DNA from 4 places in the Cobetia sp. UCD-24C genome. Region 2 is predicted to be linked to each of the others. Evidence: predicted binding sites of a transcription regulator. Region 2 holds the regulator's gene; each other region holds the start of a gene.
The links. The regulator sigma-54, encoded in region 2, starts transcription at its own class of promoters, with help from an activator protein. The targets are predictions, from matches to a motif close to TGGCACNNNNNTTGCTNT.
Positions count from the first base shown of each region.

Region 1: a site for sigma-54 is predicted at 1,241-1,258, ahead of AOG28_RS05120 (HAD-IIB family hydrolase). Genes of this name have one in related genera too.
Region 3: a site for sigma-54 is predicted at 5,474-5,491, ahead of speB (agmatinase). Genes of this name have one in related genera too.
Region 4: a site for sigma-54 is predicted at 4,826-4,843, ahead of glnL (nitrogen regulation protein NR(II)). Genes of this name have one in related genera too.

Region 1 is NZ_LJTD01000003.1:210,759-218,201, reverse strand. It holds gene AOG28_RS05125 (TRAP transporter large permease) at 1-1,037, shown strand, start outside; gene AOG28_RS05120 (HAD-IIB family hydrolase) at 1,342-2,238, shown strand; gene AOG28_RS05115 (hypothetical protein) at 2,280-3,491, shown strand; gene AOG28_RS05110 (sugar phosphorylase) at 3,580-5,478, opposite strand; gene AOG28_RS05105 (GlsB/YeaQ/YmgE family stress response membrane protein) at 5,841-6,089, opposite strand; gene nrdR (transcriptional regulator NrdR) at 6,488-6,976, shown strand; gene ribD (bifunctional diaminohydroxyphosphoribosylaminopyrimidine deaminase/5-amino-6-(5-phosphoribosylamino)uracil reductase RibD) at 7,224-7,443, shown strand, end outside.
Region 2 is NZ_LJTD01000001.1:403,581-411,023, forward strand. It holds gene AOG28_RS01720 (KpsF/GutQ family sugar-phosphate isomerase) at 1-889, shown strand, start outside; gene AOG28_RS01725 (KdsC family phosphatase) at 1,018-1,587, shown strand; gene lptC (LPS export ABC transporter periplasmic protein LptC) at 1,587-2,270, shown strand; gene lptA (lipopolysaccharide transport periplasmic protein LptA) at 2,379-2,957, shown strand; gene lptB (LPS export ABC transporter ATP-binding protein) at 2,961-3,701, shown strand; gene AOG28_RS01745 (RNA polymerase factor sigma-54) at 3,935-5,383, shown strand; gene hpf (ribosome hibernation-promoting factor, HPF/YfiA family) at 6,045-6,353, shown strand; gene AOG28_RS01755 (PTS sugar transporter subunit IIA) at 6,363-6,833, shown strand; gene rapZ (RNase adapter RapZ) at 6,971-7,443, shown strand, end outside.
Region 3 is NZ_LJTD01000012.1:42,996-50,438, reverse strand. It holds gene AOG28_RS14995 (aldehyde dehydrogenase family protein) at 1-876, opposite strand, end outside; gene AOG28_RS14990 (5-guanidino-2-oxopentanoate decarboxylase) at 986-2,662, opposite strand; gene AOG28_RS14985 (YjiH family protein) at 2,738-4,054, opposite strand; gene speB (agmatinase) at 4,395-5,345, opposite strand; gene AOG28_RS14975 (sigma-54 interaction domain-containing protein) at 5,747-7,393, shown strand.
Region 4 is NZ_LJTD01000006.1:38,325-45,767, reverse strand. It holds gene typA (translational GTPase TypA) at 1-1,409, opposite strand, end outside; gene glnA (glutamate--ammonia ligase) at 2,052-3,458, shown strand; gene AOG28_RS09970 (DUF4124 domain-containing protein) at 3,908-4,600, shown strand; gene glnL (nitrogen regulation protein NR(II)) at 4,863-5,957, shown strand; gene ntrC (nitrogen regulation protein NR(I)) at 5,954-7,363, shown strand.

The DNA of each region.
Region 1 (7,443 bases), on a different contig from region 2:
TGATGGCAGGGCGACTGCCAGGCGGCGTGGCGATCCAGACCATCGTGGTGGCGTTCTTCCTCGCCGCGATGTCCGGCATCATCGGCGGCGAGATCGTGCTGCTGGGGATTCTGGCGCTGCCGCAGATGCTCAGACTCGGCTATGACAAGCACATCGCCATCGGCGTGGTGTGTGCCGGTGGCTCGCTGGGCACCATGATGCCGCCCTCCATCGTGCTGATCATCTATGGCCTGATCGCCAACCAGTCGATCGCGGACCTGTTCACCGCGGCGATCACCCCGGCCATCGTGCTGATGGCAAGCTACATCATCTACGTGCTGATCCGCTGTCTGCGCAACCCTTCACTGGGGCCGGTGATGCCCGAGGAGGAGCGCCGCGCCAGCTTCCAGAGCAAGCGTGAGCTGCTCAAGGCCATCGGCGTGCCGGCGGTCATCGCGGGGCTGGTGCTGGGCTCCATCTACGGTGGCGTGGCCTCGGTGACCGAAGCCGCGGCGATGGGCAGCTTCGGCGTGCTGGTGGCGGTGATGCTGCGCGGCGAGTTCTCCATCACCCTGATGCAGCGTGCGCTGTCCCAGACCATGAACACCTGCGGCATGATCATCTGGATCGGTATCGGCGCGGCGGCACTGGTCGGGGTCTACAACCTGATGGGCGGCAACCGCTTCGTGTCGAGCATGATTCTCGGCCTGGATATCCCGCCGCTGGCGATCATCATGGTGATGATGGCGATCCTGCTGCTGCTGGGGCTGTTCCTCGACTGGATCGGCATCGCGATGCTGACCCTGCCGATCTTCGTGCCGATCATCGTGCAGCTCGGCTACGACCCGGTATGGTTCGGCGTGCTGTTCGCGGTCAACATGCAGGTGTCCTTCCTGTCGCCACCCTTCGGGCCTGCCGCCTTCTATCTGAAAGGCGTGGCACCGGAAGGCATCAGCCTCAAGGATATCTTCGTCTCGCTGCTGCCGTTCATCGCCATCCAGCTGTGCGTGCTGGCGATGTTGCTGCTGTGGCCGCAACTATCGCTGTGGCTGGTCTAGTCTCAACAGACGTTGCCCGCTTGCCCAAGACTCGACGCCCTCGCATCTGCGAGGGCGTCGTCGTTGGTGACGAAAGATTTGCGCCGTCGTGTGGCGAGGCATCATGCAAGGCAGGCTTTGTGCTCTTTTATGGTGCAAATAGGCGGACGCACAAACACGGTCACGGTGAGAGGGGTCAGGCTGTCATGGCAGATGCACCATCTTGGCACATTCCCTGCAATGCTCTTGCAATGCCTGTCCGGTGCCACGAGATCCTGTCGAGGTGACCCCCGACACGCTGCAGCACTTCACGAGGAGAGTTCACATGTCAGAGACTCAAGCACCGCTGTTGTTGCTGACCGATCTGGATGGCTCGCTGCTGGATCACCACGATTACTCGCCGGGCCCGGCGCGCAGCTGGCTGACCCGCCTGCGCGCGCGCGGTGCCTGGATCGTCCCCAACACCTCCAAGACGGCGGCCGAACTGGCGCCGCTGATGGACTCGCTGGGCTTGGCGGGCCAGCCGTGGATCGCCGAGAACGGCGGCGTTGTGGCCCTGCCGGCCGATTGGCTGAGCGCCTATCCGCTGGAAGAGGCCAGCGCCCCGGATGCACACGGCCTGTGTCGTATCGCGGTGGCGATGCCCCGCGACAGGATTCTCGCGGTGCTGGAAGAGCTGAGCGGGGAGTTCGCCTTCGAGGGCTTCGCCTCGATGTCGGTGGCGAGAATCAGTGAGCTGACGGGGCTGGCGGAGGGCGACGCGGCCCTGGCGGGACAGCGTGATGCCAGTGAACCGCTGGTGTGGCGCGACGCGCCGGAGCGTCTCGAGGACTTTCGCATGCGCCTGGCCAGCCATGGCCTCAAGCTCACACGTGGTGGGCGCTTCCACCATGTGACCGGGGACAGCGACAAGGGCGTGGCAGCGCGCTATCTGATCGCCCGCTACCGGCTCTGCGAGCGGGTGCGCCCCTGGACGCTGGGCTTCGGCGATGGCGCCAATGACCTGCCGCTGCTGGCCGCCGTCGACAACGCTGTGCTGATCCCCGGCGTCGGTGATACCTCACAGCGTGATCGGGAGCTTGCCGATTATCCGCAACTGGCGGATGAACGCCGCTGTTTTCGCGCCAATCTCCCCGGACCGCAGGGATGGGTCGAGGGATTGCGTCACTGGCTGGCCAATGGCCAGCCGGAAGAATGGACATCCAGAGGTCTGGGCGCCTGACGCCTGCCTGATGCGTGTCTTCGGCATGACAAGGAGCTGACATGAGCGATTTTTACCAGAATGGCATCATCACCAACTTCCATAACCTGACCGATCGTCCGGTGGAAGATCTCGAAGCGGACCTGATGCGCTTCTCCCGCAAGCGACCGATGAGCCTGATTCTGCCGTCGCTGTATTCCGAGCTGGAAGGCCCCGCCCTCAAGCATATCGTCGAGGAGCTGGCCCAGGTGCCCTACCTCAGCGAGATCGTGATCGGGCTGGACCGCGCCGACCGTGACCAGTTTGAGCATGCCAAGGAGTTCTTCTCACATCTGCCGCAGCATCACCGCATCCTGTGGAACGACGGCCCGCGTCTGCGGGCGCTGGATGAGGAGCTGACCGAGCATGGCCTGGCGCCGATGGAGGCCGGCAAGGGCCGCAATGTCTGGTACTGCTCAGGCTATGTGCAGGCCTCGGGCATCGCCGAGGCGGTGGCACTGCATGACTGCGATATCGTCACCTATGACCGCGGCCTGCTGGCGCGGCTGATCTACCCGGTGGCCCATCCGCAGTTCAACTACGAGTTCTGCAAGGGCTACTACTCGCGCATCGCCCAGGGCAAGCTGAACGGCCGCGTGGCGCGCCTGATGGTCACGCCGCTGATCCGTGCGCTCAAGAAGGTCTATGGCCCGCTGCCGTACCTGGATTATCTCGACAGCTATCGCTACCCGCTGTCCGGCGAATTCTCGATGCGCACCGACGTGCTGGCGGACATCCGCATTCCCAGTGACTGGGGGCTGGAGATCGGCGTGTTGTCCGAGGTCCACCGTAACTATTCCACCAAGCGCCTGTGTCAGGTGGACATCGCCGATGCCTACGATCACAAGCACCAGCCGCTGTCCGAGGAAGATGCGCTGGGCGGCTTGAATCGCATGAGTCTGGATATCGCCAAGGCCATGTATCGCAAGCTGGCCACGCTGGGCGTCGAGATGCACGGCGAGACCTTCCGCACCATCAAGGCGACCTATTACCGTATCGCGCTGGACCTGATCGAGACCTACTACAACGATGCCGTCATGAATGGCCTGACGGTGGACCGCCACAGCGAGGAAGCGGCGGTGGAGCTGTTCGCCGCCAACATCATGGATGCCGGCAGCGCCTTCCTCGACAATCCGCGCGACAAGCCCTTCATCCCGAGCTGGAACCGGGTGCAGTCAGCCGTGCCGGACCTGCTCGAGCGCATGCACGAAGCGGTGGAGCTGGACAACCAGTAAGGCTCGCGGCGGGAAACAGCAAGACCTATGACAACGGGGCTGCCAGTGGCAGCCCCGTTGTCATAGGCAGGAGGAGAAAAAGAGGGCGTCAGACAACCTCGATGGCCGGCGGGCGCACGGTTTGCTCCATCAGCCAGGCCGCCTGATAGGGACGGCGGGCCATGGTGGGATCGTAGGCCTTGTCGTGGCACAGGTGGTCGGTCAGCGCGACGCCTTGCCAGCTTGCCGGCAGCGGCAGCACGCGCGGCTGATCGGTGACATTGAGGGCGAACAGCAGGCGACGCCCTTCATGGGTGACGCGCTCGAAGACGAAGAAGTCCGGGCCGACATCGAAGACATTCTGGTCGGCATCCGGGTGGAAGCAGGGTTCGTTGCGGCGCAGTGCCATGCGGCGCTTGAGGGCGTGGAAGACCTCATGGGTCGCGGTGTTGGGGCTTGCCAGCAGCGCTTCCAGTTCATCACGCTGCCATTTGCGGCGGTTGATGGCGCGCAGATGGCCATCGCGCTCGACGCCTTCCTGGTGGTTGGGGGTCGCGGTCAGCGAGTGGATATACAGCCCCGGGATGCCCTGCAGGCTCAGCATCAGGGTCTGACTGGCGATGAAACGCTCGATCTGCCACGGGTCCTGGCCGCGACGCGTGCCCTTGAGCGCATCGAAATAGCTGATGTTGAGTTCATAGGGGGTATCGGCGCGTCCGGGGTTGGCGCGCATGCTGACGTAGCCACCGAAGTCATGCACCAGCCGCACCAGGGTGTCGCGCTCGTGGTCGGGCAACAGGCCCTCAAGGGCACGAACGCCGATACCGTCGTGACTGGCGGTGAAGTTGAAGTAGCTGCAGCCGGAAGGCAGGGACGGCAGGCTGGTGGCCCACTGGGTCAGGGCGCTGGCATCGCCGGAGGTCAGGGTGTGCAGCGTCAGCGGCGGCAACGTGAACTGATAGATCAGATGCGCTTCATCGGCCTGGGCGCTGCCCTCGATGGCGGTGAGGTCGTGCTGTGACAGGCGGTCGAGCCCGAAGTAGGACATGTTCTCGGCGTGGGGCACGTTGGTCTCGGTGATCAACAGGCTGCCCGGCGCCAGATGGTCGACGATGGCGCGCAGCAGGCGCACCACGGCGTGTGTCTCCGGCAGGTGGATGCAGGAGGTGCCCTGGCGTTTCCACAGGAAGGCCACCGCATCGAGGCGGATGATGCCCGCGCCCTGCTCGAGGTAGTAAAGCAGGATGCCGATGAATTCGAGCAGCACATCGGGATTGGCGAAGTTCAGGTCGATCTGGTCATCCGAGAAGGTTGCCCAAAGATGGCGCAGGCCACGACGGGTATGCACCGGCGTAAGCAGGGCAGACGGGCGCGGGCGCACGACCTCGGAGACATCGGTGTCGGGGTCCATCTCGATGAAGTAGTCGCGGCCGGGCTGCACGCCGGCCAGATAATCGGCGAACCACAGTGACTCGCGTGAGCAGTGATTGATGACCAGGTCTGCCATCAGGTCGCGGTGCTCGCTCAGGCGCCGGATGTCCTGCCAGTCGCCGAGGACCGGATTGACCTCGCGATAGTGGATGACGCTGAAGCCGTCATCGCTGCTCCACGGAAAGAAGGGCAGCACGTGGACTCCGGACAGGCTGTCGTCCAGTCGGCTGGTGAGGAAGTCGTGCAGGGTCGCCAGTGGCGCCTCGCCTTCCTGCTGCAGGCTGTCGCCGTAGGTGATCAGCCACTGGTCGCGCTCGCTCCATAGCGGCTCGCCTTCCGGTACGCGTGGGTTCAGGCGCGTGCGATGGAAATCCAGCACCGTTTCCAGGCGTCTGAGGACTTCTTCATGACGCAGTGGATAGATCTCGGCGAGCAGGCGTGTGGCGTGCGCCTGGAAATCAGCTTGCGAAAGACGTTTGGCGAGAGAGACTCTGGCCCGTGGCCTGGCGTTGCCCTCGCTCGGCGCAGGATCGGAGGCAGTGGATGTCGAGTGATCGGGAGATGACGTATCGGACATGGGCAATCCTCGTGGCAGCAAAAGCGGTCAGACTCTGCCTCGTGAGCCGCAATGGGCAGAGCGTGTCGCGGGTGATCTTCGGGAAGCCCGCCGGCGCAATCCTGCGGGGCCGGTGGCAAGACTGGAAATCACATATCAGATGAAGTCGGCTGGCCGTCGTTTGGTGAAATGCCTGAATAGCGCATCGCTCAGCGGCGCCCGTGGGTGACGGCCTGGTGCCTTTACTCATGAGTCATGCACGCCTCGGGCCAGATTCGTCAAGCCTGCAAGGCAGGACGGCCAGCCTGCATGTGCGGCTGGCCGTCCTGTCTGGCGTCATGTGGCCTGCGGCCAGCTGACGCCACTGCGCTTCATGACACGCTTTACTTGCGCAGCACGCGATACAGAATCAGCAGAATGACGGCGCCGAGCACGGCGATGACAAAGCTGGCCAGATTGAATCCCGTCACTTCACCGAAGCCCATCAGGGTGCCGACCCAGCCACCGACCACGGCACCCAGGATGCCGATGATGCTGGTGACGATGATGCCACCCGGGTCCTTGCCGGGCACGATCACCTTGGCGATGATGCCGGCAATAAGACCGAATATGATCCATGCAATGATTCCCATGTCGCAGCTCCTTGCGTCATCGTGATCAATCTCGCGGCAGAGATCATCCGCCGCCAGTCGTGAAAGGATTTCACGGCTCGGGGAAGCGTCCTTGTGAGGCGCTGTACCCTGATGTCATCTTTCGGTTATCGCGCGGGGATTTCAAGCCTGCCGGGCAGGTTGATTGACGCTTTCGCCGCGGTGTCCGCCACCCGAGGCGACAATCCAGGAAACTCCTGTCGCCCCTTGGTCGCTCCCCAAGGCTAGTTCAGATAGGTCGGTGCTGACATAGGCTCCCGTGGCGGGGCCTTAACGGTTACAATACCCGCCATTCGCTGTCATTCGGCTGCGCTGCGCCACTTCCTCGCTGTGCTTCGCGCGGGGCCGCAGCCACCTCGCACCCAAGCAGGCTCTCCAACATGCACTGTCCCTTCTGTGGAACTCATGAAACCAAGGTCACGGATTCCCGACTGGTGGTCGAGGGTGACCAGGTGCGGCGGCGTCGCCAGTGCGCGGCCTGCGGTGAGCGTTTCACGACCTACGAAACGGCGGAGCTGGTCATGCCGCGCGTGGTCAAGGGCGACGGTTCGCGTGAGAGCTTCGATGAGCACAAGCTGCGTGCTGGCATGCTGCGCGCGCTGGAAAAGCGCCCGGTATCCTCCGAGCTGATCGAGGCCGCGGTGGAGCGCATTCGTCAGCGTCTGCGTGCCACCGGCGAGCGTGAGATCGAGGCGCGGCGCATCGGTGATGAGGTCATGCAGCAGCTCAAGCGGCTGGATCAGGTCGCCTATATCCGCTTCGCTTCGGTCTATCGTCGCTTCCAGGATCTTGATGAGTTCCGCGCCGAGATCGACCGTCTCGCCCAGGAGCCCAGCTTCCTGCCGGGCGAGGAAGACGCGCGGCCCTGATGTCTCGCCACAGGCATCTTTACTGATGATCTCGAGGCCTGTGTCTGCTGGTCCTGTCGCGTCACACTGCGTGGCTCAGGCCTCGGGGTATTGGCCGCCGCCTGGGCTACGCCTGACCTTCTCTCGTTTCACGCCAAGGTATCGCATGTCTCTTTCTCCTCATGCTTCTCATGCTCCCCGTGACAGCCATTCTCGCGACAGCCACTCTCGCGACCGCAGTGCTCCCTCGGCGCGTGATGCGCGCCACATGGCCCACGCCCTGCGCCTGGCGCGCCTGGGCAGCTACACGACGCAGCCCAATCCGCGTGTCGGCTGTGTGCTGGTAGAGGCCGAGACCGACGAGGTGATCGCGAGCGGCTTTCACGTGCGTGCCGGGGAAGGGCATGCCGAGGTCAATGCGCTGGCAGAGGCAGGCGAGCGCGCGCTGGGCTGCGTGGCCTATGTGACGTTGGAGCCCTGCTCCCACA
Region 2 (7,443 bases):
CGATGACGACTTCGACCGCGCCTGTCAGCTGATGCTGGCGACCAAGGGCCGCGTCATCGTGACCGGCATGGGCAAATCCGGCCATGTCGCCAGCAAGATCGCCGCCACCCTGGCCAGCACCGGCACGCCGGCCTTCTTCGTCCACCCCGGTGAAGCCAGCCATGGCGACCTGGGCATGATCACGCCGGCCGATGTGGTGCTGGCGCTGTCCAACTCCGGAGAGACCGCCGAGGTCACGGCGCTGCTGCCGCTCTTGAAGCGCATGGGCACCCCGCTGGTCTCGATGACCGGCAAGCCCGGCTCGACCCTGGCGCGTGACGCCGAGGCACATCTGGACACCAGCGTCGCCCAGGAAGCCTGCCCGCTGAATCTGGCACCGACCGCCTCGACCACCGCCGCGCTGGTGATGGGCGACGCCCTGGCGGTGGCACTGTTGGAGGCGCGCGGCTTCACTGCCGAGGAATTCGCGCTTTCCCATCCGGGCGGCAGCCTGGGTCGACGCCTGCTGCTACGCGTGCAGGATGTGATGCATCATGGCGACGCCCTGCCGCGCGTGGCGCTCGGCAGCCCGCTGCGCGATGCGCTGCTCGAGATCACGCGTCAGGGCATGGGCTTCACCTGCGTGATCGATGATGACGACCACCTGGTCGGCGTCTATACCGATGGTGACCTGCGCCGCACCCTCGACCAGCACGGCGATCTGCGCGCGCTGAAGGTCGATGATGTCATGACCCGTGGCGGCAAGACCGTGCGCGCCAGCATGCTGGCCGCCGAAGCGGTGCGCATCATGGAAGAAAACCGCATCAGCGTTCTGGTAGTCTGTGACGAGGATGAGCACCCCATCGGAGCCATCCATATGCACGGCCTGCTGGCCAGCGGCGTGATCTGAACTCCCGCGGGCGTTCGCTGTCTCTGTTCGACGGCAGATCGTCCCGGCAGCAGACGCTACCGCTCAACGCCTATCAGCGCCGTTCACAGGACAGCGTCAAGCATGCACGGAGTGCGAGGAGAAAGACCATGAGCGACACGAATTCCCTGAGCGAAGAATATCCGCAGGACATCATCGACCGCGCACGCCGCGTGCGTCTGCTGGCGCTGGATGTCGATGGCGTGCTCACCGACAACCGCCTGCACTACGATGCCAACGGTGTCGAGACCAAGTCCTTCCATGTCCAGGATGGCCATGGCCTCAAGCTGGTGCTGCGCAGTGGCGTTCGCGTCGCGCTGATCACCGGCCGCAGCTCGCCGATGGTCGAGCGTCGCGCCAAGGAACTGGGCATTCAGGATGTCATCCAGGGCCGTGAAGACAAGCTGGTCGCGTTGACCGACCTGTGCCGCGAGCACGGGATCGAGCTGGAAGAAGTCGCCTATTGTGGCGATGACCTGCCGGACCGCGAGGCCATTCGTCGTGTCGGTCTCGGCGTCAGCGTGCCCAACGCCATGGCCTACGTGATGAGCGAGGCCAACTGGGTCACCTCACGCCAGGGCGGCGATGGCGCTGTGCGCGAGCTCTGTGATCTGCTGCTCAAGGCACAGGGCCACTGGGCCTCGGTGCTGGATACCTACCTGCAGGAGTCGCGTCCCTGATGTTACGTCTGCCCCGCCCTTCTCCGCGCCTCTGGCTGATGCTGCTGTTGCTGCTCGTCGGTGGCGTGCTGGCGCTGATCGAGCAGCGCAACAGCCTGGAATCGACCGTCAACGTCGAGGTCGACAGCAGTGAGCCGGATTACTATCTCGACGGGGCAGACATGACACGCTTCGATGCGCGCGGCGTGGCGATCCAGTCCATGACCTCGCCGCATATCGAGCACACGCCAGGCGATGACGTGACCCGGGCGCAGACCCCGAAGATTCGCACCAACGACAGTGAAGACCGCCGCTGGTATGCCACGGGTGACAGTGGCGTGTTGAGCGCCGGCGGCGACACCTTCACCCTCGAGGGCAATGCCAGACTGCGCCAGCCCGATGACCGCTGGACCCTCGATACCGATGTCCTGCACTACAGCCGTGATCAGAATCGCGCCTGGAGTGACGTGCCGGTCGTGATCACCCAGAATGGCCAGCATGTCGAAAGCGACAGCTTCAGCGCCGACCTCTCCCGGGACTCCGCCGTGCTGCAGGGCCGTGTTCGCAGCGTCCTGCAACCCGGCACGGGCCAGAGCGAGGCCAGCAAGGAGGCCGAGCGCATCGACTCGGGCGCCGACAGCACCACCTCCGATGATGGGCGCGTCAACAGCACCTTCGAGGCAGCGCCTGCCAGCGGTGAATGAACCCGCCGGGCTGGCCGTCACGCCATGACCCGCGCCGCACCACCTTCTTCTCTGCCGCTCGATGGCATCATTGCTCGGGCGGCGACCCCGTCATGCCAAGGAGCCACCATGACTTCCACGACTCGCAAGCCCTTGACGGCCTGTCGCCAGACCCTCAACAGCGGTGTCATGGCGCTCTGCCTGGCACTGGGCATGTCCACCTTCGCCCCGGCCGCCATGGCGCTGGACAGCGATGCCAGCCAGCCGATCAACATCGCCGCGGATGCCCTGTCGCTCGATGACAAGGCCGGTACCGCCACCTACACCGGCCAGGTGGAGATGCGCCAGGGCAGCATGAAACTCGATGCCAGCCGCGTCGATATCAGCCGCGCCGGCAGCGGCGAGATCTCGCTGGTCAAGGCCACCGGCAAGCGTGCCTACCTGGAACAGCAACCCGCACCCGACGAGAAGCTGGTCAAGGGCTGGGCCGACACCATCCGCTACCATGCACTTGAGCGCCGCGTGGAGCTGGTCGGCAACGCGCGTCTCGAGAAAGGCGATGACACCTTCGAAGGCGGCTACGTGGAGTACTTCCTCGACAAGCGCCAGGTGAACGCCAACAACAGCAAGACGGCACAGCAGACCGAAGGCGGTCGCGTGCACATGACTCTGTCGCCGCGCGGCGCCAATGCCAGCAAGGAAAACTGAGTCATGACTGCTGCTACTCCGCGTACGCTGAGCGTTCGCCATCTGGCCAAGGCCTACAAGGGCCGCAAGGTGGTCAAGGACATCTCGCTGGAGATCCGCCAGGGCGACATCGTCGGCCTGCTGGGCCCCAACGGCGCCGGCAAGACGACCTCGTTCTACATGATCGTCGGGCTGGTGCGCGCCGATGCCGGCAACGTCTCCATCGATGACAAGGACCTCTCCGCTGCCGCCATGCATCAGCGTGCACGCGCCGGCATCGGCTATCTGCCGCAGGAAGCGTCGATCTTCCGCAAGCTGTCGGTGGCCGACAACATCATGGCGATTTTGGAAACCCGCAAGGACCTGGATCGCAATGGCCGCAAGGCACGCCTTGAAGAGTTGCTCGAGGAATTCAGCATCACGCACATCCGCGCCAGCGCCGGCATGAGCCTGTCCGGCGGTGAGCGTCGTCGGGTCGAGATCGCCCGTGCACTGGCCACCGAGCCGGACTTCGTGCTGCTCGATGAGCCCTTTGCCGGCGTCGACCCCATCTCGGTGGGCGAGATCAAGAGCATCGTGCGCCAACTGCGCGATCGTGGCATCGGCGTGCTGATCACCGACCACAACGTGCGCGAGACGCTCGATATCTGTGACACCGCCTATATCGTCGGCGATGGCCAGATCATCGCCCACGGTGATGCGGACTCCATCCTGGCCAACCAGCAGGTGCGCGACGTCTACCTGGGCCACGAGTTCACGCTCTAGGGTCAGCGGCTGCGCTGAGTCCTCGCGAGGCAAAAGCTTCAAAAGCCGCTGCGTGATTTTATCGCGTAGCGGCTTTTTCATGTCTGACATCAGACGCATGCATGACGTCCATACCACCTTGGTGGAAACATGGCATGCAAGTTGCTTGAATATTCACGACAACCACTTGTCAGTGCCCCGAGTCACGGTATAGCGTAGTAAGCACGTTCCTTTGCCGTGAATTGACTGACTCCATGAAACCCACCCTGCAACTCCGCCTCGGCACCTCGCTGACCATGACGCCGCAGCTCCAGCAAGCGATCCAGCTGCTGCAGCTGTCGACGCTCGACCTGCGTCAGGAGATTCAGCAAGCCCTCGAGTCCAACCCCATGTTGGAGCTCGACGAGGACTACGAGTCGCTGGATGTCGTCGAGACACAGGATTCGAGCGAGATCTCCACTGCCGACTCCTCGAGCGAGATTCCCGAGGAATACCCCCTCGACAGTGACTGGTCGGACCTCTACCAGGACCACGCCGGTAGCCTGACCAGCTCCGGCAGTGGCAGCGGGAGCGAAGAAGGGCCGGACTTCGATCGCAATACCAGCGTCGAGAGCCTGCAGGACCACCTGCGCTGGCAGCTGGCGATGACCGACCTCGATGGCCGTGAACGCCAGATGGCGGAGAGCCTGATCGATGCCGTCGACGGTGCTGGCTATCTGAGCCTGTCACTCGACGAGCTAGTCGATGGCCTGCGCGGCCAGGGCCTGCCCGGCCTCAAGGCCTCCGAACTCGAGCAGGTATTGCTGCGTCTGCAGCAGTTCGACCCGACCGGCGTCTTCGCCCGTGATCTGCGCGAATGCCTGCTGCTGCAACTGGCACTGCTGCCGGATGATCTGCCGCTGCTGGCGCAGGCGCGCCGCCTGGTACGTCAATTCCTCGAGGCACTGGGCAACGATGACCGCAAGCTGCTCAAGCGGCGCCTGAGCCTTGACGATGACGAGCTGGATCACGTCATCCGCCTGGTACGTGCGCTCGATCCGCGTCCGGCATCCGCCTGGGGCGAGCCCGCCAGCGATTACGTGATCCCTGATCTGCTGGTGCGCCATACCCGCCATGGCTGGCAGGTCGAGCTCAACCCGGAAGCGCTGCCCAAGCTGCGTATCCAGCCGGAATACGCCGCGCTGATCAAGCGTGCCGACAAGTCCGCCGACAACACCTTCCTCAAGGACAACCTGCAGGAAGCGCGCTGGCTGATGAAGAGCCTGTCATCGCGTAATGACACCCTGCTCAAGGTCGGCCGCGAGATCATGGCGCGCCAGATCGACTTCCTCGAGCAAGGCGAGGAAGGCATGAAGCCGCTGATTCTGGCCAACATCGCCGAAGTGGTCGAGATGCATGAGTCGACCATCTCGCGGGTCACGACCCAGAAGTACATCCACACCCCGCGCGGCGTCTTCGAGCTCAAGTTCTTCTTCTCGAGCCAGGTTGGTGGCAGCGGCAGTGGCGACGCCCACTCAAGCACCGCCATTCGTGCCCGCATCCGCAAGCTGATCGCGGAAGAGCCGGCCCGCAAGCCTCTCTCCGACTCGCGGCTGGTCGATCTGCTCGCCAGCGATGGCATCGAGGTCGCACGCCGTACCGTGGCCAAGTATCGCGAAGCGATGGGCATCCCCTCCTCCAGCGAGCGCAAGCGTCTGGCCTGACGCATCACCTGCGGCTGCCATGCCCTGCTCTCACCTCCACAATGGCAGCCGCCGCCAACCTCAAGCACTGGATTTTTCCGCTCATCAGCCTCTGACTTCGCGGGCAGCGGTATGCCTGTCGCGCGCTCTGTCATGCCGTCAACCGCTCGCCAATTGCCCGTCATGGCCCATGACGGCGCGCAGAATGATGGTAAAAAACCGCCGTTCCGGCAGCGTCATTTACCGTCAATCGCATGTTTTTAAAGTCACTTTTGCGCGTATTGCACCTGGATGACACCCGGCGAACCTCCCGTAACGCCGCTTGCTCCACGCAATCGAATCGTCTGAAAGGCGACGTACATGCAGGGATTGGCGACGAAAACCCGCCTTCTTGCGCGTCTTTCACGCACCACCCACCAGACGTGCCCTTGAAGTCCACTCCGTTACCCCTCACTGAGTTGAAGACAAGCACTGAGCCACGATGCAGCGCAGCGTTGATCTTTGCGCAAAGCTTGGGCATTGTCGGTACAGACGCTCACGACATCTGACGCCACTGGCAAGGGTGCGAAAACATCGCCAGACGGTGGCCGTCAAGCCTGTTGCAGAGCGTCCGATCAGGGTTTGCTCGTAGTCAAAAAGGGTTACAATTGAATGGCAACCCGCTGGATAAAGGAGCGTGTCCATGCAAGTGAATATCACCGGGCATCATGTGGAACTTACCGATCCTCTCCGCGATTACGTCAACGAGAAGCTCGCTCGCCTCGAACGGCATTACGACAACATCACCAATGTTCAGGTGACACTGTCGATCGAGAAGGAGCGCCAGCAGGCTGCCTGCACCTTGCACGCGGCAGGCGCTGACCTCCACGCCCTGGCAGAAGACCCCAACATGTACGCTGCCATCGACGCGCTCGCCGACAAGCTGGATCGCCAGCTGGTCAAACACAAGGAAAAGTCCCAGGCTCGCTCTCAGGGCACCGGGACCCGTTGACCTTCAGCCATGACACTTGATCAGATCCTTCCCCCCGAGCGCACGCTTTACGGTGTCCCCGGGGGGAGCAAGAAGCGGGTGCTTGAATTCTTCAGCACCTTCATCGCACAGAACATTCCCAGCCTGGATAGCCAGGAAGTCTTCTCGCGCCTGATCGGGCGCGAGAGACTGGGGTCGACCGGCATTGGCCACGGTGTGGCCGTGCCCCATGCACGCAGCCCGCATTGCAAGACGCCAATCGCTGCGTTTCTGAAGCTCGGTGAACCCATCGACTTCGATGCCATCGACGGAGAACCCATCGATCTGCTGTTCGTGCTGCTGGTGCCTGAGGAAGCGGATGAGACCCATCTGACGCTGCTCGGACAGGTCGCGGAATTGCTCAATTCCCCGACCAATCGCTCGGCCCTGCGCCAGGCAGACAGCCAGCGTGCACTCTTTGAGGCATTGACCCAAGCCATCGCCGAATTACCGGCGCGCTGAATGACAGGCCCGGACATCGTCCGGGCTTTCGTCTTGCTGGCCTCCCATCGGCCGACGTGCAGCGCACTGATAGCGGGCAGCCTTCTGCCCCACCCCTGCATTCTTTCGACGTTGACCTCGCCCTTGGAGAGCACTTCATGAAGATCGTGATCATCAGCGGCCGCTCCGGCTCCGGGAAATCCATCGCTCTCCAAGCGCTGGAAGACATTGGCTACTATGCCATCGACAATCTGCCCGGCATGCTGCTGGCGCCACTGGTCGATCAGCTCGAAAAGGACAGCCCGGCGCGTCGGCGCATCGCGGTCTCCATCGATGCCCGCAACCTGCCGGAAGCCTTGACCCGCTTCCCCGAATTGCTCGACAACGTCCGCCAGAGCGGCATGGACGTGCAGGTCGTCTACCTGACCACCGATTCGCGAGTGCTGCTGGAACGCTACTCGGCGACCCGTCGTCGTCACCCTCTGACGCGCGACAACGACCACACCCTAGCCGAGGCCATCGAGATCGAGCAGAAGACGCTCGCTCCCATTCGCCAGAAGGCCGATCTGGTCATCGACTCGACCAACCTGAGCGTGCACGACCTGCGCTCGCGGATCACCGAGCAGGTCGC
Region 3 (7,443 bases), on a different contig from region 2:
CAGGCGCGAGGTGGCAGAGCAGATCTGACCGGCATTGAAGTAGATGCCCGCCATCACCCAGTCGGCGGCTTCCTCGATGTCGGCATCGTCGAGCACGATGATCGGCGACTTGCCGCCAAGCTCCAGGGAGACGCCGCGCGTGCCGCAGGCCGCGGCCTGCATGACCTTCTCGCCGACCACATTGCTGCCGGTGAAGGAGATCTTGTCGATGCGCGGATGACGGGTCAGCGGTGCGCCGATGCCCTCGCCATCGCCGTGCAGCAGGTTGAACACGCCCGCCGGAAGACCGGCTTCCAGCGCGATCTCGGCCATCACCTGCTCCGGCAGCGGCGTCACTTCAGACGGCTTGATCACCAGGGTGCAGCCGGCGGCGAGCGCCGGCGCGACCTTCCAGGCGCTGGTGACCAGCGGGAAGTTCCACGGCGTGATCAATCCCACCACGCCTGCCGGCTCGTGATAGGTGTGCGCGGCATAGCCTTCGACATCATGCGCGACCTCCGCACCCTGACGCGCATCCAGCGCGCGTGCCTGGGCGGCGTAATAGCGGTAGCAGCCGATGGCGTCATCGAGATCGATCTCGGCCTCGGCGCGAATCTTGCCGTTGTTGCGACACGACATCTCCACCAGCGCTTCCCGGCGTGAGGTCAGCCCCTCGGCGAAGGCCTCCAGATAGACCGCCCGCTCGGCGCCACTCAGTGCCTGCCAGCCCTCGAAGGCCTCGGCGGCGGCCGCGACGGCGGCCTGTACATCACGCGCATCACCCGCCGTCACCTCGGCGATGATGGTCTCCTCGAAGGGGTTGGTGACCGCCAGACGACGCTCGCCGTGAGACTTGACCCACTCGTTGTTGATGAACTGATGATCGAGCTTGTGCATGGACATTCCTGACATGTGAGTTTCTGGCATGAGAGTTCCATGCCGCCTGCCACCACAGGGTCACAGGCGGGCATTGTTCAGTGTTGTGGCGCTAAGCGGCGAGCCAGACTCACTGTGCGATTGAGCGCTGCCACGCCGCCGCATCAATTTCCACCAGCAGCGGGGCGCTTGCGTCGCGCTCGCTGATCGCTGTCGCCAACTCACGGGGGGAGTCGATCGCGACGGCGGCGCAGCCGAAGCCCTGGGCGAGCAGCTGGAAGTCGGGGGCCTTGATGTCGACGCCCAGGCGCGTGACGCCGGCGTTGTCCATGAAGCGGCGAATCTCTTCATAGCCCTGGTTGTGCCACAGCACGATCACCACCGGCAGCTGTTCTTCCACCGCGCAGGCGAGTTCGGACAGCGTGAACATGATGCCGCCATCGCCGACCAGCGCGATCACCGGCAGGTCCGGGCGGCCCAGGGTCGCGCCCATCGCGGCGGGCAGGCCGTAGCCGAGCGTGCCGTAGCCGGTGGAGGCATTGAAGTAGCGGCGCGGTGCCGGCTGGCTGAGCAGATGATTGGCGGCGTAGACGGTCGCGCAGGAATCGCCGACCCAGATCGCCTCCGGCAGCGCTTGCTGCAGGGTGTCGAACAGCGGCACGTAGGGCGCGAAGGCCGGGTCAGTCGGCAGCGCGAGGGCCTCGAGCGCGGTGGCGGTGATCTGCTCGCCGCGTGTCTTGCCCGCCTCTGCGTCAGCCGTCTTGTCATAGGTTTCGCCCAGGCTATCAGCAACGCTCGCGGCGAGAGTCTCCAGCGCCAGGCCGGCGTCGGCGACGATGGCGAGTGTCGCCTGCTGGTTGCGCGCCAGCTGTTCGGGGTCGATATCGATTCGGATCAGCTGACCGCCGATCACGAAGCCATCATCGAACACCACGTCGTAGTCGGTCTCGCCAAGTTCGGTGCCGATCGCCAGCACCACATCGGCGTCGCGCGCCAGTTCACGTACCGCAGGCAGTGCGGCATTGGCGCCGAGATCCAGCGGGTGGGCGCTGCCCAGCAGACCCTTGGCATTGATGGTGGTAACGGTGGGGGCATCGAGCGCCTCCACCAGCTGGCGGGCCGCGTCGGGTGCAGCGACACAGCCCCCGCCCAGCAGCACCAGCGGACGCTCGGCGCCCTGCAGCAGGCTCACGGCCTCAGCGAGCAGGGCCGGGTCCGGCGCGAGGCGGCCGATGCGCGGGCGCGTGAAGTCATGCGTGGTGCGACCGGCGGGCGGTGGGATCTCGGCATTGAACAGGTCAATGGGAATCTCGATATGCACCGGGCCTGGGCGGGCACCCTCGAACAGCGCGAAGGCGCGGGCCAGCACTTCCGGCAGCGCGGACGGGTCGAGCAGGGTGTGGCTGAAGCGCGCCACGCCCGATACCAGTTGCTGCTGGCTGGGCAGCTCGTGCAGACGCCCCTGGCCACGGCCGAGGGTGTCGGTGCGATTGACGCTGGAGATCACCAGCATCGGGATGGAGTCGGCCAGCGCCTGGCCCATCGCGGTGGTGATGTTGGTCATCCCCGGGCCGGTGATGATGAAGCACACCCCGGGCTTGCCGGTGCTGCGGGCATAGCCATCGGCCATGAAGCCGGCGCCTTGTTCATGGCGCGGGGTGACGTGGCGAATGCTGCGCGCGGCGGGATCGGCATCCGGCTCCAGGCCACGGTAGAGCTCGACGGTATGCACGCCGGGAATACCGAAGACGGTGTCGACGCCGTAGGTGTCACGCAGCAGTCGGATCAGGAGTTCAGCACAGGTCATGGCAGGTTATTCCAATGACGGGAGCACCGTGGTGCTCCCGTATGAGATGAGAAACAAGTTGAGTGCACGCTTGGCTCAGAACACGAACAGATGCGCGATACCGGCGATGATCGGCAGGGTGATCAGCGTGCGCAGCACGAAGATGGCCACCAGCTCCCAGATCTTGAGCGGAATCTTCGACTTGAGCAGCAGGGCACCGATCTCGGACATGTAGATCAACTGGGTCAGCGACAGGCAGGCGATCACGAAGCGGGTCAGTTCGCTGTCGATGTCCTTGGCCAGCACCGCCGGCAGGAACATGTCGGCAAAGCCGACCAGCGTCGCCGGGGCTGCCTCTGCCGCGTGAGGAATCTGCAGCAGTTCCAGCAGCGGGATCATCGGGTAGGAGAGCCAGGTGAACACCGGCGTGAACTCGGCCAGCATTAGCGCCACGGTGCCGATGGCGATCACCACTGGCAGCAGGCCGAGGAAGATGTCCGCCACGTTGAAGCCGGCCGATTTCACCAGCTTGAGCGGGCCCGGCGCATGCTCGGCGCGCGCGACGGCCATGCCGAGTGAGTAGCGCAGCACGCCACAGTCGCTCTGGTTCTCTTCACTGATCTGGCAGCCGACCGGCTCGTGATAATCATCACGCTTGCGTGACAGCGGCGGCAGACGCGGCACGATGACGGCGGCGATCAGGCCCGCGATGACGACGGTCAGGTAGAAGGGCACGAACAGGTGGTTGATGTTCATGAAACTGGTGACCAGCAACGCGAAGGCGATCGAGACCACCGAGAAGTTGGTGGCGATCACCGCCGCTTCGCGCTTGCTGTAGAAGCCTTGCTCGTACTGCTGGGTGGTGATCAGCACGCCGACGGTGCCGGAGCCCATCCACGAGGCGGTGGCATCGATGGCGCTGCGCCCGGGCAGATTGAAGATCGCGCGGAACGGACGACGCACCAGGCTGCCGATGAATTCCATGAAGCCGAAGTCAACCAGCAGCGGCAGCAGAATGGCCGCGAAGAAGAAGAAGGTCAGCAGTACCGGCGCGAGATCATTGAGCATCACGCCGCCGGTGAAGGCCGCGGTGACTTGGGTTGGCCCCCACTGGAAGTAGGTCATCAGCGCGAAGATGGCGCCGAGGGCGCGCATGGCGAACCATACCGGCGAGACATCGAACAGCTCGTGCGCCGCGCCCTGACGTGCCCAGGCGGGCTTTGCGAGCTTGACGAAGCCGGTGAGGATCACCGACAGACACAGCACCGCGACGGCGATGGCGGGCAAGGCGCTGCCGAGCGTGGCCTTGAGCCAATCGGCCATCAGGCCCATGCCGATGTTGATGGTGTCGCCGACACTGAACGGCACCAGAAAGAAGCTGACGCCGAGCAGTGACGGCACCAGGAATTTCATCAGCCCCTTGGCCGTCAGCGGCACGGGGCGGGTGGCGATGAGGTCTTTCTGCGCCTTCTGTGGCTTGGCGGTCTCAGGCTGTTCAGCACCTGAGCTAGAACTTGATACGGAACTTGAGACAGAGTCGGAAATAGCGCGGGGCGGCGTATGGTCCGCCGCGGAGTCGATGCTGGTTGTCATTCGGGTCACCTAGATCTTGTTGTAATGGTCAGGCTCTAGCCGAGCATTGTGTGATGCATCATGCCGTATCGTCTCGAGTGATTCTGTGTGCGCCGAGGGCGGGACGGGCCCCCGGCGCGGGTACAGCAGGACAGCGGGTCATTCGTGGATCGTTCGTGGATCAGTCGCGCTGTTGCACGCCCGGCAGTACGCAGAGCATTTCGTAGAGCAGGGTCGCGCCCATCAATGCGGTGTTGCCGCTGGTGTCGTAGGGCGGGGAGACTTCCATCAGGTCACCGCCGACGATGTTGAGGCCACGCGCGCCACGCACGATTTCCATGCCCTGCGGCATGGTCAGGCCGCCGGCTTCCACGGTGCCGGTGCCGGGGGCGACGGAGGGGTCCAGCCCATCGATGTCGAAGGTGATGTACACCGGGCGGTCGCCCATCATGTCGCGCACTTCGGCCATCAGCGGGGCGAGTGACTTGAACCAGCACATCTCGGCGGTCTCGACACGGAAGCCCTGCTGGCGGCACCAGTCGAAGTCATCGGCGGAGTAGCCGGTGCCACGCAGGCCGATCTGCACCACGCGATTGCTGTCGAGCAGGCCTTCTTCCTGGGCGCGGCGAATCGGCGTGCCGTGGGCGATGGGCTCACCGAACATGTGGTCGTTGACGTCGGCGTGGGCATCGATGTGGATCAGGCCGACCGGACCGTGCTTCTTGGCGATGGCGCGCAGCACCGGCAGGGTGACGGTGTGGTCGCCGCCCAGTGTCAGCGGTACGCAGTCGTGGCGCAGCACCTCATCGTAGAACTGCTCGATGATGTCCATGCTCTTGGGCAGGTGGAAGGTGTTGATCGGCACATCGCCGATGTCCGCCACCTGCAGGCTATCGAAGGGCGCGGCGCGGGTGGCCATGTTGTAGGGGCGCAGCATGCGCGATTCATCGCGGATCTGACGCGGACCGAGACGTGCGCCCGGACGGTTGGAGGTACCGATGTCCAGCGGAATGCCGATAAAGGCGGCGTCCAGGCCTTCCGCGGTTTCCTGAGCCGGCAGACGCATCATGGTGGCCGGGCCGCCGAAACGTGGCATGTCGTTGCCGCCCAGCGGCTGATTGAACTCGCTCATCTGTCTCTCCAGGGTCTTGAGTCGCTCGCGCTGACGTGACGGCGAGCGGGGTATTGTGATGGTTCGCCTGATCGCTCGGCCGGACGGTGTCATGAAAGCCGGCGATCTTCCTTGGCGCATACCCCAGCATTGCAGTAATCGTGCCAATTTTTAGTTGATTGATTTTATTGGGTTTTATTTGAGGGCAATGGCTGAGTGATTCATTTCTGGATCACTCGTGCGCCATTAATGATTCAAAAATGGATCACTGATTCATTTGTGGATCACATTCGGGCATCATCGAGAGTGTCTTCAAGCGCCGTGCGAGAAAGACCAGCTAGAAAGACCTGCTGGGAAGAACTGATAGAAAGAAGCGCTGGAAAGCCCGCCCGATTCACAGGCTCGACCATGAGGTGCCCGCCATGTCAGAGCTCGACCGTCAGATTCTCAAGACCATCATCGACACCGCTCACGATCACTACTTCGTGGTCAATGCGGATGGCCAGGTGATGGATGTCAGCCCCGGAGCCGCGGCAGTCTATGGCATGACCCGCGAGGAGCTGTGTGCCGCCAACGTGCATGAGCTGGAAGCCAGCGGCGTGCTCAAGCCCTCCATCAGCCTGGAGGTGCTGCGCACGGGGCGCACGCTGCAGATGATGCAGCTCACCGCCACCGGGCGGCGGGTGGTGGCGCAGGCGCATCCGGTATTCGTCGCGGGCAAGCTCGAGTGCGTGGTCAGCCGCTCGATGGATCTCACCGATATCCAGTTGTTGCAGCAGGAATACGCGGTGCTCCAGCAGCGCTTCAGTGATCACCTGCGCCGCAACTCGCGCGGTGGCGAGCTGAGTGGCGTCAGTCAGGCAGAAAGCGATTGGACAACGGCGGGGGCAGGGCAATCAGTACACGACACTGAGCAATATGCACAGAGCCAGGCTGAACAGCGGCAACGTGAACAATCAGCGCGCGAGCAGGCCGAGTGCGAAGACGCCGCGCTGGAGCTGGGCGAGCTGCAGGTCAGAAGCCCGGTGATGCGCGAGATAGCGCTGCTGCTCAAGCGGGTCGCGCCCACCAACGCCACGGTATTGATGCTGGGCGAATCCGGGGTCGGCAAGACGGCCTTCGCCCATCAACTGCATCGCTGGAGCCAACGCGCCGACGGCCCCTTCATCGAGGTGAACTGCGGCGCCATCCCCGAGAGCCTGTTCGAGTCCGAGATGTTCGGCTATCAGGCCGGTGCCTTCACTGGCGCGGGCAATCGTGGCAAGGCAGGCCTGATGGAGCAGGCCGAAGGCGGCACCCTGTTCCTCGATGAAATCGGTGAGCTGCCGCTGGCCACCCAGACCAAGCTGCTCAAGGTGATTCAGGACGGGATGATCACCCGCCTGGGCGACACCACCACCCGCCGCGCCGACTTCCGCCTGGTCGTCGCCACAAATCAAGACCTCGCCGCCCGCGTGGAACAGGGCCAGTTCCGCCTCGACCTCTACTACCGCATCAATGTGCTCCCCGTCAGCCTGCCGCCGCTGCGTGAACGCCGCGAAGACATTCCCGCCCTGATCGAGCAACACCTCTCTCGCCTCAATCAACGTCACGGTCGCCGCAAACTCCTCGACGCCTCGTTATGGCCCATCCTCATGCGCCAGGACTGGCTCGGCAATATCCGCGAACTGGAAAACTGGCTGGAACGCGCTTGGCTCAGCGCTCCTAGCGATGTCATCGACAGCGACTCAGTGAAAACACTTCTCAACACTTGTTCCACGAATAACGCTAATGGACTAGGCAATTCATTTGGCTTCAGTAATGACAAATCTAATGGAATAGGCGTTACTGAAAGTTTTACCACTGCCGATAACTCTCATAGTCCCAATGCCCTCTCAGAGCCTGCCGCTGAGGGGGCGGTAGCCATGCCAATCCCCAAACTCGGCCCCAACGAAACTCTAAAGGAAGGCCTGGCACGTATCGAAGCGCAATGGCTACGCGAGATGGCAGCCGAATTGCCCAGTACTTATGCGATAGCCAAGAGGGCAGGGATTAGTCAGCCATCGGTGGTGAGGAAGCTAAAACGGTGATTTGATTTTTTGTTATATTGATATAACGCAAGTAGAAGTTAATCTTGTCT
Region 4 (7,443 bases), on a different contig from region 2:
TCGAAGCGGCTGGTCAGGATGCCGGTACCGGAGGTCAGGGTCAGGAACTGACCACGGAAGCCGATCAGACCGCGAGACGGGATGATGAAGTCCAGACGCACACGACCCTTGCCATCCGGGTTCATGTTGGTCAGCTCGCCCTTGCGGTAGCCCAGCTCTTCCATGATGGAGCCCTGGTGCTGCTCTTCACAGTCGATGATGACTTCTTCGTACGGCTCCTGCTTCTTGCCGTCGATTTCCTTGATGATGACTTCCGGACGGCCCACGGCCAGCTCGAAGCCTTCACGACGCATGGATTCGATCAGAACGGAGAGGTGAAGCTCACCACGACCGGAGACGACGAATTTCTCCGGAGTCTCGCCCTGTTCGACGCGCAGTGCGACGTTGTGGATCAGTTCCTGGTCCAGACGCTCACGGATGTTGCGGCTAGTGACGAACTTGCCGTCCTGACCGGCGAACGGAGAGTCATTGACCTGGAAGGTCATGGAGACGGTCGGCTCATCGACGGTCAGCGGCGGCAGCGCCTCGACAGTGGCGGTGTCGCAGATGGTGTCGGAGATCGCGAGGTTCTCGATACCGGTGATGCAGACGATGTCGCCGGCAGTCGCCTTGTCGGTCTGCACGCGGTCCAGACCCATGTGAGTCATGACCTGGCCGATCTTGCCCTTACGGACAGCGCCTTCCTTGGTGATGATGGAAACCTGCTGACCCGGGCTGACGGCGCCGCGCTTGATGCGACCCAGACCGATGACGCCGACGTAGCTGTTGTAGTCCAGTGCGGAGATCTGCATCTGGAACGGACCGTCCAGCTCGACCTTCGGCGGCTCGACGATGTCGACGATGGACTGGAACATCGGATCCATGGTGTCTTTCAGGTCTTCCGGATCCATACCGGCAATGCCGTTGAGGGCAGAGCAGTAGATGATCGGGAAGTCGAGCTGCTCGTCAGTCGCGCCCAGGTTGTCGAACAGATCGAAGATCTGGTCAACGACCCAGTCAGGACGAGAGCCCGGACGGTCGATCTTGTTGACGACGACGATCGGCTTCAGGCCCTGGGCGAATGCCTTCTGGGTCACGAAGCGAGTCTGCGGCATCGGGCCATCGACGGCATCGACCAGCAGCAGCACGGAATCGACCATGGACATCACGCGCTCGACTTCGCCACCGAAGTCAGCGTGCCCAGGGGTATCCACGATGTTGATGTGGTAGTCATTCCACTGGATCGCGGTGTTCTTCGCGAGAATGGTGATGCCGCGCTCTTTTTCCTGGTCGTTGGAATCCATGATGCGTTCCTGACCCTCGGCCTTGCGGTCCAGGGTGCCAGACTGACTCAGGAGCTTGTCGACCAGGGTAGTTTTACCGTGGTCAACGTGGGCGATGATGGCTATGTTGCGAAGTTTCTCGATCACGACGGGAACCTGTGCGGAAAATGGGCGCTCGCGTACCGGGCGCTTGTGATTTGGGGCGCATTATAGGGGGCATGGCATGCCTCCTGCCAGCATCGTGCATTCACGAGGCGAGTCAGCGAGTGCCTTCAATTGGCCTGAAGTGCCCAAATGGTTGTCTCTCAAGTCTTTTCCGCGCCCTTGTCGCGGATGAAAAAAACTTGTGAGTCGAGGCAAACATGAGGATGAAAGAAAGAAATGACCGCAATGTGATGCTGACGTGATCATCGGGTGTGAGCGGAGAAATCCCCGGGATTCAGCGTTTTGCACCAATGTGGAGCAGCGGCGTTTTTTGGTGCACTCAAATGATGAATCTGCACTGCGCGGCAAGAATTTTTGCACCTTGTCGGCCCATCTTTGGTCGGGTTTTCGTGCTGCATGCATGAAGATGGTGATGTTTTTTTTCAGCATATTCATGAGCTTACTGAAATGAGCGGTGCGGCGTGCGCCATTCTGGCACGCTCGCTGCATTGTTAGAGCATCCTGTCTGATGGCTGGCATAACGACGCCGACCATGAGAGAAAAGGCTTACAAAATAGAGCAATAACCCCAGACAACGCTGACACCAACTGTAACCAGAGCCGCCGGCTCCATCGGAGAATTACCATGGCTGAGAAGACACTTGCCCTGATTGAAGAACACGAAGTCAAGTGGGTTGATCTGCGCTTCACCGACACCAAGGGCAAGGAGCAGCACGTCTCCATCCCGGCGCGTACAGTGGATGAGGAATTCTTCGAGAACGGCCAGATGTTCGATGGTTCCTCCATTGAAGGTTGGAAGGGCATCAACGAATCCGACATGATCCTGATGCCGGACGACGGCACTGCCTTCCTCGACCCGTTCACCGAAGACACCACCCTGGTGCTGCGTTGCGACGTCATCGAGCCGGCCACCATGCAGGGCTATGAGCGCGACCCGCGTTCCGTCGCCAAGCGCGCCGAGGAATTCCTGAAGTCCACCGGTCTGGGCGACACCGCCTTCTTCGGTCCGGAGCCGGAATTCTTCATCTTCGACGAAGTGCACTGGAAGAACGAGATGAACGGTTCCATGTTCAAGATCTCTTCCGAAGAAGGTGCCTGGGCGACCGATTCCACGCCGGAAGGCGGCAACCTGGGTCACCGTCCGCGTCTGAAGGGCGGCTACTTCCCGGTCCCGCCGATCGACAGCTTCCACGATATCCGTGCTGCCATGTGCAACACCCTGGAAGCCATCGGTCAGGAAGTCGAAGTTCACCACCACGAAGTGGCGAACGCCGGCCAGAACGAGATCGGTGTCAAGTTCAACACCCTGGTCAAGAAGGCCGATGAGGTTCAGGAACTCAAGTACGTGATCCACAACGTGGCTCACGCCTACGGCAAGTCCGCGACCTTCATGCCCAAGCCGCTGGTCGGTGACAACGGTTCCGGCATGCACGTTCACCAGTCCTTCTGGAAGGATGGCGACAACCAGTTCGCTGGTGACGAGTACGCGGGTCTGTCCGAAATGGCCCTCTACTACATTGGCGGCATCATCAAGCACGCTCGTGCCCTGAATGCCTTCACCAATGCGTCCACCAACTCCTACAAGCGTCTGGTGCCGGGCTTCGAAGCGCCGGTCATGCTGGCCTACTCTGCCCGCAACCGTTCCGCTTCCATCCGTATCCCGTACACCGCCAGCCCGAAAGGCAAGCGTGTCGAGGCGCGTTTCCCGGATCCGACGGCCAACCCGTACCTGGCGTTCTCCGCGATGCTGATGGCCGGTATCGACGGTATCAAGAACAAGATCCACCCGGGCGACGCGATGGACAAGAACCTCTACGACCTGCCGGCCGAAGAAGCCAAGTCCATCCCGACCGTGGCCGAGAGCCTCGAACAGGCCCTGACCGCGCTGGACGGCGATCGTGAGTTCCTGACCCAGGGCGGCGTCTTCACCGACGACATGATCGATGCCTACCTCGAGCTGAAGGGCGAAGACGTCCAGCGCCTGCGCATGGCGACTCACCCGCTCGAATTCGACATGTATTACAGTGTCTAAGTGCTACAGCGCCCAAGTACTGCAGCGTCCAAGCGCTGCAGAGGTTGAGGCAGACATTCGCTAGTCACGCCATCTGACGGAGTGCCTTCCCGGTGAAGGCCATCCACGGACGATGACGACAGCAGGGCCACACCGACAGGTGTGGCCCTGTTTTTCATTATGGCCCTGCTTCGTTCTATCTCTTTGCTCTGATCATTTGCTCTGCCCCTGATCCTTTTCCCTGAGATCGGCCATGCTGATGACAGACCTGCAGGGCGCGGTGGTAGCCTTGCGTGACAGTCAATGCACACAGGCGTCTTGTCGAAGGCCCCAAATGCTGGCATCAACGCGGTAAGCTTTGTAACTTGTTAGCCTTGTCATCAGGCAGCAGGATCGCCTGTCGATAGACCCAACCCGCTGGAGCTGCCTGCGGCTTCTGGCCTCCCATGACTCTCTTCAGGAATCTTCGGATGTGGCCCTTCGTATCCTCCCTGCGCGTCGCGAACCCCGCGACTGACTCGCGTGCACTGCCAGCAGCGCGCCCCGAGCCACTGCAGTGCCTGCTGCTGGCAGCGACGCTGATGCTGTCGAGCCTGTCGTTCGATCTACAGGCGGCCCAGGTCTATCGTCACGTCGATGCCAACGGCAACGTCGTCTTCAGTGATCAGCCTGCGGGCGGCAGCAAGGTGCAGCTGACGCCGCTCAGCGTGGTGCCGTCGACGGAATCCCTGCCGCCGCGGCGCAGCACGCCGTCGCGCGTGAGTTCTTCCTCATCCAGCGAGAGCACCCGCACCCGGGCGCCTGCGGTGGATGTGGCCTTCCGTGGCTATACCACCTTTACCATCCAGAGCCCGTCCAACGAGGAAACGCTGCAGACCGGGCAGGCGGGCAATCTGGCGGTGCGCCTGGGGATCGAGCCCAAGCTACGCCCGGAAGACAAGGTGCGCGTGACCGTGGACGGCGCACCGTCTCAATCCGCCATGCACAGCACCGTCTTCATGGTGCCGGCGCTGGAGCGTGGCAAGCATGTCATCCAGGCGGAGTTGCTGGATTCCACCGGCCGCGTGCGCCAGACCAGCGAGCCGAAGGTGGTCTATGTGCAGCGCGCCAGCGTCAATCTGCCTCGCAACCCCAACAACCCTGCCAATGCTGGCGGTGGCTAGCAGCGTCTGGGCGGCCTTTTTCTTCGCGCGTTTCTCCTTCGCTGACAGGCCGCCTTCGGGCGGCTTTTTCGTGTCTGGGACAGTCGATGTCGGGCCGCCTGGCGGTGAAGCGAGGCAACGCGAGTTCGAGCGCGATTTTTCGTCTGCACCATTTTGGTGCCAATGTGAGGGGCCAGAAATGGTTGCACAGCATCGGACGCCGTGTTCTCGGTGCCTGCACCAGACTGGCGCGGTTATTGCAGAACAGGGAGACGTACTGCAGATGGCGAACAAACCCATGCATCAACGACTGCTCGAACACCTGAACACTGCCGTGGTGGTGCTGGACTCACAGCTGCAGATGGTCTGGATGAATCCCGCCGCGGAGACGCTGCTGGCGGTGAGTTTGGTGCGTGTGAAGGGCAGTACGCCCGACAACATGACCGGGCTGGATGACACCCTGATCAATGTGCTGCGCAAGGCGCTGGAGGAACAGCACCCCTACACCCAGCGTGAGGCCGAGATCATCAACGCGGCCAATGAAGCGCTGACGGTGGATTTCACCGCGACGCCCATCAGCGCCAATGAACTGCTGGTCGAGATAGAACCGCGTGACCGCCTGATGCAGATCTCGCGCGAAGAAGCGCTGATCGCCCGTCAGGAGGCGGTCAAGGTGCTGACGCGTGGTCTGGCGCACGAGGTCAAGAATCCGCTCGGCGGCATTCGTGGCGCCGCCCAGCTGCTCGAACGTGACTTGCCCGAACCGCAGATGGTGGAGTTCACGCGCATCATCATCGAGGAGGTGGACCGTCTGCGTGATCTGGTCGATCGCATGCTTGGGCCGAACCGGCCGCCGTTGCAGGCGCCGGTCAATGTGCATGCGGTGACCGAGCGGGTGCGGGCCTTGCTGCAGGCGGAAGGCAGCGCCATCACCTTGAGCGCCGACTACGACCCGAGCCTGCCGGAGGTGATCGGCGACGAAGGTCAGCTGATCCAGGCGGTGCTCAACATCGCGCGCAATGCCACCCAGGCCCTCAATGAGCAGCCACAGCCCGATTCACCGCAGCCTGACGCCGCTCCCTACGAGATCACGTTGCGGACCCGCGCTCGCCGGCAGTTCACGCTGGGCCATGAGCGCCACCGGCTGGTCTGCGAGCTGGCGATCATCGACAACGGCCCCGGCATACCGGAGAGCCTGCGCGAGACGCTGTTCTACCCGATGGTCTCGGGGCGCGCCGAAGGCTCAGGGCTCGGGCTGTCGATCGCCCAGGGCATCCTGCACCAGCATCAGGGGTTGATCGAGTGTGACTCGCGCCCCGGCCATACCGAATTCCGATTACTCATTCCGCTAGCCGGCACTTCTGGAGATCACACATGAGCGAGACTGCCCGCGTCTGTATCGTCGATGACGACCGTGCCATTCGCTGGGTGCTGGAGCGCGCTCTGGCACAACCCGACCTCGAGGTGGAAACCTTCGAGCGTGCCGATCAGGCCGAAGCCAGCATCATGCGTCAGTGCCCGGATGTCCTGATCACCGATATCCGCATGCCCGGAACCGATGGTCTCGACCTGATGGCGCGCGTGCGCGAGAAGTACCCGGACCTGCCCGTCATCGTGATGACGGCGCATTCCGACCTCGACAGCGCCGTGGCCTCCTATCAGGGCGGCGCCTTCGAATACCTGCCCAAGCCGTTCGATGTCGATGAAGCGCTGGCATTGGTACGGCGCGCCGTGGCGCATGCCCGTGAATCCAAGGCGCCCGCCGCCGTGCCGGAAGGGCTGACCAAGGAAATCATCGGTGAAGCGCCGGCGATGCAGGAAGTCTTTCGCGCCATCGGCCGCCTGTCACAGTCGCATATCACCGTCTTGATCAACGGCGAGTCCGGTACCGGCAAGGAGCGCGTGGCCCAGGCGCTGCATCAGCACTCGCCGCGCGCCGCCAAGCCGTTCATCGCGCTCAACATGGCGGCGATTCCCAAGGACCTGATGGAATCGGAGCTGTTCGGCCACGAGAAGGGCGCCTTCACCGGCGCCACGGCGCTGCGCCGCGGGCGCTTCGAGCAGGCCGATGGCGGCACGCTGTTCCTCGATGAGATCGGTGACATGCCCGCCGAGACCCAGACCCGCCTGCTGCGCGTGCTGGCCGATGGCGAATTCTATCGTGTCGGTGGCATCACGCCGGTCAAGGTCGACGTGCGCATCATCGCCGCGACGCACCAGCACCTGGAAAAGCTGGTCGAGGATGGGCGTTTCCGTGAGGATCTCTTCCACCGCCTCAACGTGATTCGCGTGCATCTGCCGCGCCTGTCGGAGCGCCGCGAAGACATTCCGCGCCTGATGAGCCACTTCCTGGGCGAGGCCGCGCGTGAGCTGTCGACCGAGCCCAAGGTGCTGACGGAGGCCGCGGAGAAACACCTGACGCGCTTCGACTGGCCGGGCAACGTGCGCCAGCTCGAGAACACCTGTCGCTGGCTGACGGTGATGGCCTCGGGGCGTGAAGTGATGATCGAGGACCTGCCGCCGGAGCTGCGCGATGCCAGCGGCACCGAGGCAGCCTCCGGCGATTGGCGTGGTGCCTTCCGCGAGTGGGCGGACCGCGCACTCGCCGCCGGCCACACCCATCTGCTGGAAGAGGCGGTGCCCGATTTCGAGCGCATCCTGATCGAGACAGCCCTCAAGCATACCGGTGGCCGCAAGGGTGAAGCCGCCGAGCTGCTGGGCTGGGGGCGCAACACCCTGACCCGCAAGCTCAAGGTGCTGCTGCCGGCGCTGGCCGAGGACTGAGGAAGGCCTGAGCGGGCTGGAGACAAGGAGAACAGGGTGCCACAATCCCTGTTCTCTTTTTTTATGCGCGTCATTCACCT